DNA from 3 places in the Chryseobacterium sp. T16E-39 genome. Region 1 is predicted to be linked to each of the others. Evidence: riboswitches for the same ligand, from Rfam matches in the RefSeq annotation. Region 1 holds a riboswitch; each other region holds the start of a gene.
What was found. A riboswitch is a leader RNA that binds a small molecule or an ion and turns the genes downstream of it on or off. The one in region 1 is predicted to bind S-adenosylmethionine.
Positions count from the first base shown of each region.

Region 1 (2,272 bases):
GGCTTCTGTTGCAGATTGTTACCCTTAACAGAAAATCATCGGCCTCCACTTTACAGTACTCAATAAAAATATCGAAGTATTCATTATTATCGAAAATCCCGGTGTCAATAATTTCATATTCTGCTTCTTTTTTACTGCGTCTTCCATTTTCAGATAGCAGGTGGTCGTAAGGGAATTCGTTGATGGGATATTTGTATACCATCTTCATATAACTATGGGTAGGGGTATTATCCAGATAATAAAAGATCTCTTTAATGTCTTCGCCATGATTACCCTGAGGGTTGCTCAATCCGAAAAAACGTTCTTTGATCATTTTATCCTTTCCGTTCCAAAATGAAAGAGCAAAACAAAAAAGCTGTTTAGCATCTGATATTCCAGCTATTCCTTCTTCTCCCCAACGGTAAGCGTAGCTTTCTGCTTTATCATGGTTGGTGAAATTCCAGGCATTGCCATTGGGACTGTAATCTTCGCGAACATTTCCCCACTGCCTATTGCTTACATAGGGCCCCCAATTTTTCCATTTTGTATCTTGTAATCTTTGTTTTTCTGCAGACATAATTCATCATTTTTCACTACGAAGGTAATTTTTTTGAAAAATAATTCCAATTTTTTCTATCTGAATAATTATTAACATATCCCTGTAACTCTAATGATTACGGTGTTTTTGAGAATAAATTATTTTTTTGTTTAAAATTTTAAATAAAATATTATATCTTTGCACCATTCGATCATTCACATATTGAAAATGTTATCAAGAAAGGTTGAGGGATTAGACCCTATGAAACCTTAGCAACCCTTTGCGCAAGCGAAGAAGGTGCTACGTTCTACCGAATTAATTTTTGGACAGATAACTTACTGAAGTTCTTCAGCCATTTCTCATGGCATTTTCAATTGTATTATAAATAATATATAATAGAATTGGAAACAGAACTAAAACATATTAATCTTTCTTATCAAACAAATTCCGGAAAGGAATATCATATCCCGTTGAGCTATCAGATCTTCGGGAAAGACCTGTTTACTGCACCCGTTATTTTAATTAATCATGCCCTTACAGGGAACTCTAATATTTCAGGGGAAAATGGTTGGTGGAAACAATTGGTAGGAGATGGGCAGGTGATTGATATCAGTATGTATACAATTCTGTGTTTCAATATTCCCGGAAATGGGTTTGATGATTTTTTAATTGAAGGATACGAAGATTTTACCCCTTCAGACATAGCCAATATATTTTTAAAAGGTCTGGAATCTCTGAATATCAAAAAACTATATGCTATCATTGGAGGTTCTCTTGGAGGAGGAATAGGATGGGAAATGCTTGTTAAAAATCAACAGCTCGCTGAAATCTTTATTCCAATTGCCTGCGATTTCAAAACACACGATTGGCTGCATGCACAGTGTCTCGTTCAGAAGTTTTTATTGAATGGAAATGATGAACCGCTTCAAAAAGCAAGAATTCATGCCATGTTATGCTACAGGACGCCACAATCTTTAAACAATAGATTTCAAAATAAATACAATACCGAAAAGCAAAAACTGGAATCAGAAGATTGGCTTGAGTATCATGGAAATGCACTTAATGAAAGATTTAGTCTGAAATCCTACAAGCTGATGAACCATTTGTTGATGAATATTAACGCAGATGAAGAAATGTTGGAAGGTATCCAGGCACGAATGCACATGATCTCCGTTGATACAGATCTATTCTTTCCTGCTTCAGAAATCAAGGCTTGTTTTGAAAAACTGAAAGGTAAAAAAGAGAATGTTTCTTATCACGAGATCACCTCAGTTCATGGGCATGACGCCTTCCTAATGGAATATAAACAATTAAATAATATCATTAAAACCATTTTGTCACAGAAAGAAATTGAGCAAACTCGAAGCTTTTTGTAACAATACTAAATAATAAAGAATGTACAGATGAAAAATGTTAACGAAATAAAATTTTTAAAAAATAGATCAATCATCAAATTTGAAGGAGAGGATTTCTTAGGAGAAATCGGAATCGATGGAAGAATATTTAAAGCACTTACTTTAGCACGAATTAGCGTTGGGGTCATTTCACAACAGGCCATAGAAAACGGGATATCCATTTTAGTTCACGAAAATGATTCTGAAAACGCAGTGAATTGCCTTATAGACGAATTTGAATCAGAAAGAAAGTCTGGAAAAGTATCCCAGATATATAGTATTAATAACGTTTCTGTTTTAGGATTTGTAGTGGAAGACTTTAATAAGTTATTGACTGAACTGGCCAGGAATAATGTTTTTC
Region 1 covers NZ_CP022282.1:3,751,807-3,754,078, forward strand. Annotated here, with positions in the region: gene CEY12_RS17040 (MGH1-like glycoside hydrolase domain-containing protein) at 1-556, opposite strand, end outside; SAM riboswitch class I at 746-854, shown strand; gene CEY12_RS17045 (alpha/beta fold hydrolase) at 919-1,893, shown strand; gene CEY12_RS17050 (ACT domain-containing protein) at 1,921-2,272, shown strand, end outside.

Region 2 (2,272 bases), 160 kb from region 1:
TAGGTCAAAATATTACTTGTGGTATATGATAAGGTTCTTGAATTTGTTTTTGTCACTGAGCCCCCTGTTTCCCTCCCTTCTCCTAATAAAGCATTAGAATAATAATGTCCATTATAGTTTACAAGGTCTATGGAGAAACTTGATTTAAACTTCAGTTCAGGTAAGAAGGTAAAATCCAAATATCCCTTCCCTGAAAAGTTATCTTCCCTGTTTTCGTTCTTATCTAACGGTAAAGTTGCAGCTGCATTTTGATTTTGCAAAGCAGCTGTTGGTCTGTATTTTCCAAAATCATAAATATAGTTCCCATTGGCATCAAGATGATAGCTTCCATCTGGGTTTCGCTCATAATAAGGATAAAAAGAAGGAATTACCCTCGCTGCATTAATAATATTATCTGTTCTTGAGTCCGAAGAAGGCGGAGCTTCCTGAAGACTGTTTGTGTAGCTTAAATTAGCACCAATGGTCAACCATTTTTTGACTTCATTATTAATTTTCAATCGGGTACTGTACTTTTTGAAACCAGAACCTATAGCAATTCCTTTATCATCCAGATAACCCAGGGAAAAGAAGTAATTTCCTTTCTCATTTCCTCCACTAAAATCCAGATCTACCTGGTTTCTGGAAGCAACCCTTTGAAGAATATCTCTCCAGTCGTCATTCCATAAAGCTTTTGCTCCCGGTAAAAGCTTTCCGTCAGTTCCAACAGGGTTGACATAATTTTGTCCATACGGATTAATTCCCAACTCGTTCACCAAATTGTTGGTTGCCATCTGGGCAGCCTGTTGAGAAGATATCTGACTGGATCTATATCCATTCCTTAAAGCCTCCCAATACAGTTGAAAGTACTGATCTGTATTTACCTGCTCATAATCTTTTACGGCCCGCCCTGAAAACCCCTGACTGATATTAAAATTCACACGCGGTTCTCCTTTTTTTCCGGATTTTGTAGTAACGATGATTACCCCATTGGCTCCTCTTGATCCGTACAAAGAGCTGGCTGTAGCATCTTTTAAAACGCTGATAGATTCAATATCATTAGGACTGATAGAATTAATATTTCCATCAAAAGGAATTCCATCTACCACAAATAAAGGATTACTTGATGCACTGATTGATCCAATCCCTCTGATACGGATGGTTGCCGTAGCTCCGGGTTGTCCGGAAGCGCTTACTGCCCGGAGACCTGCGACCTGGCCTTCTAATGCTTTTGTAATGTTAGTGACGGGTCTGTTATTGATTTTTTCACTTGAGATCGTCGCGACAGAACCTGTGTAACTCGTTCTTTTAGCCTTCCCGTAAGCTACTACTACAACTTCGTCAATATCTTTCTCGCGAAGTGTATCTTTTTTTTGTTTTAATTCCTGCCCATTAATACTTATTATTCCCAAGAAGAATAAAGCGCTTGGTGGAATCAAAACTTTTGCATTAAATAATTTTTTACTATTCATAATCAATTTTGTTTATCAAATATATTAAAAAAAATCACCCTTCGTTGAAATACAGCAAAGGGCATCAATACATTTGACAACCTATTGCTTATCTTTCCTAAAAAGGCTGAATGTAACACCTTGCCCCAGGCAGGTTGTTAAGACTTCACAGGGTCAGTTCCCTCCATCTTTCTTTATAAGCCGATCGAAATATGGATGCAAATCTAAAAACAAATAGTCCACAAAACAAGTAGACTATTCGAAATTTTTGTTTTAATTTTAGAAAAATTAACTTAATTTTTACATAAAAAGCATATAAACAAAGCCTTACAAAAAACATTAGATCATAAAACATGAGAAATATCATTGAAAGAAATGAAGTAGTCGCAGTTTAAATAAAGGGAGAAATTTAACAGCTAATCAAAAAAACTTTTTAATTTTATGTCATGAAAATTTTAATTGTAAACGGCCCAAATCTTAATTTGTTAGGCACAAGAGAGCCTGAAATTTATGGCACCATTTCAATGGAGGAGTATTTAGAAAAATTAAAGTCGGAATTTCCTTCTTATAAATTAAGCTATTACCAGTCTAATATTGAAGGGGAGCTGATCAATAGACTTCAGAAAGACGATTTTGATGCTGTAATAATTAACCCAGGGGCTTTTACCCACTATTCTTATGCAATAGCTGATTGTTTAAAAAATATCCAGAAGCCAAAAATTGAAGTACATATCAGCAATATTTATAAAAGAGAAGAATTTCGTCAAAAATCTGTAACCGCAGCCTATACCGATGCCATATTATCGGGCTTTGGTTTACAGGGATACAGATTAGCATTATTGAGT
Region 2 covers NZ_CP022282.1:3,589,880-3,592,151, reverse strand. Annotated here, with positions in the region: gene CEY12_RS16255 (SusC/RagA family TonB-linked outer membrane protein) at 1-1,448, opposite strand, end outside; SAM riboswitch class I at 1,534-1,630, opposite strand; gene CEY12_RS16250 (type II 3-dehydroquinate dehydratase) at 1,874-2,272, shown strand, end outside.
Region 2: it holds a riboswitch for S-adenosylmethionine, as region 1 does, so the genes downstream of both, CEY12_RS16255 (SusC/RagA family TonB-linked outer membrane protein) here and CEY12_RS17045 (alpha/beta fold hydrolase) in region 1, are expected to answer to the same signal.

Region 3 (2,272 bases), 840 kb from region 1:
CCTCCTGAAGTCGCCGGGAATTCGGCACCTGGCTGTGTGATCACTTCAATTCTATCTACAGAATTAGCCGGCATCCCTTCCAAAAAGGAATTGAGTTCATTAGATGTAATATTTAAGGGACGTCCGTTAAGGTAAACATCAAGGATTTTACCCTGATACATCATTCCTGCAATGTCGGTCGATACGAGTCCCGGAAGTTTTTTGATTCCTTCTAAAACATTCCCGTTATTCAATTGCGGTTGCTCAGAAAAATCAAAAATAGTCCGGTCGGCTTTTTGTTCAACGGCTTTTTTAGTTTTGGTCATTACGACCTCTTCAATCTGCTTTTCCTTTACGGGGTTATTGGTCTTTTCCTGGGCATGTATAGCTACGATACCCAGAAGAGATAAAACGAATACAATTTTTTTCATAATGTTTTTTTACTACTATTCAGTTAGACGGCTAAAACAAAAAATTGTTACAAATAAATTTTTTTAAGACCTACTATATTCCGTTGAATAGCTATAAATCATTGAAATTATCTGAAATTTATTCTAGATGAGTTTTTGCGATTAATGTAATTTTTTTCCGAATTATTTTTTTATTTGTAAAATAGTTATATCTTTGCCCCATAATTATCAAGAATCTCATAGATGGGATAGCAACCTGCAAAAACAAGCAAGGTGCTAAAATAGATAAGCCGGCTCAGCTCCGGAAAAAATGTTTTTCTATTTCTTCCCATCTTATAATTTTTGTTTTAAAGTAAAAATCAATGTTTAAGAACACGGGAAATGACACCACAATGAATTTGACTTTTTGTCTTTCGAATACTGAGGCAAGGCTTCGTTATTCTTATAATTACTCATGCCATTACGTGATGTGTATGTGTTGCTGTTCTTAGCTTCCAGTTTCTTTTAACTAATAAAACCGTTTATCGTTTTCCTTTTTTTAACCTCGAATGTCTGGGTTAGGGGATTTCTATTGCTTAAAAGTTTTAAGCAGCTAATTATTAATACAAAAATTTAAAATAAAACACATGCGCAATTTCAAACATAGAAGTATTATCACTTCAGCAACACTTATTTCGACATTCTACTATGCACAGTCAGATACTATAAAATCTAAAAAAATAGATGAGGTTGTTCTGTTGGGATCAAGAGGATCCGGTAGATCATTAACAGATACTCCGGTTCCTGTGGATGTCATCAATATCTCAAAAATACTGAAACAAAGTCCTGTCAATAATATTAGTCAGGCACTTAATTATATTGTCCCTTCTTTTTCTTCGACATCACATACTGTAAATGATGGGACAGACTTTGTAGACCCTGCCCAATTAAGGGGATTAGGTCCTGACCAGGTTTTAGTTTTGCTGAATGGAAAAAGGAGACATCAGTCTTCACTGATCAATGTAACGCTTACTCCGGGAAGAGGCTCTGTAGGAACAGACCTTAATGCCATTCCTACGTTTGCTTTAGATAAAATTGAAGTTTTAAGAGATGGAGCTTCAGCACAATATGGATCTGACGCGATTGCCGGAGTAGTGAATTTAGGGCTTAAAAAGAGGCTGGGATTTTCAGGTCAGCTATTTCTAGGAGGATATGCCTCACCGGTTACAAATAATTTTTCTGGTGGACTGGATGGAGAAACCATTTCATTAGACCTTAATTATGGCTTTAAATTAGGAAAACAGGGGTTTTTTAATATCACCACCTCTACACAATTTCGCGATCCTTACTCGAGGGCTGGTGTGAGAAACGGAGATATTTATAATGCCTATAATGCGATCAATTACAGGGCAGCACAAGATGGAGTAGATATAGATGGATTGTATAAGAATATAAATAATACTCCAAATAGCCAGCAGATTATTAATACAATCAAGCAGTATGCAACAAAAGTAAATTATTTTTCATCCCAGTTGCAAAGTGACATTTCGAACGCAAATAGCATTTCAACATTACAGGGGTTACTAAGCGGAGATGTCACTAATAGTGAACTTGCTTATAGAGGGTTGGAACGAAAAGATTTCAGTATTAGAGCAGGACAGTCTAAACTTCAATCAGCACAAATCTATTACAATTCGGAACTTCCTATTAATGATGATTGGAAAATTTATTCTTTTGGTGGGTATAGCTATAGATCGGGAAATGCAGGAGGCTTTTACCGTTTACCCAATACAGAGAGAAATGTCAATTTTATTACTCCCAACGGATATTTGCCTCAGATCGAATCTACGATCAATGACTATTCTTATGCGGCGGGTATTAAAGGGAAATGGAATGATTGGAAT
Region 3 covers NZ_CP022282.1:2,910,048-2,912,319, reverse strand. Annotated here, with positions in the region: gene CEY12_RS13085 (outer membrane beta-barrel family protein) at 1-410, opposite strand, end outside; SAM-I-IV-variant riboswitch at 610-710, shown strand; gene CEY12_RS13080 (TonB-dependent receptor plug domain-containing protein) at 1,016-2,272, shown strand, end outside.
Region 3: it holds a riboswitch for S-adenosylmethionine, as region 1 does, so the genes downstream of both, CEY12_RS13080 (TonB-dependent receptor plug domain-containing protein) here and CEY12_RS17045 (alpha/beta fold hydrolase) in region 1, are expected to answer to the same signal.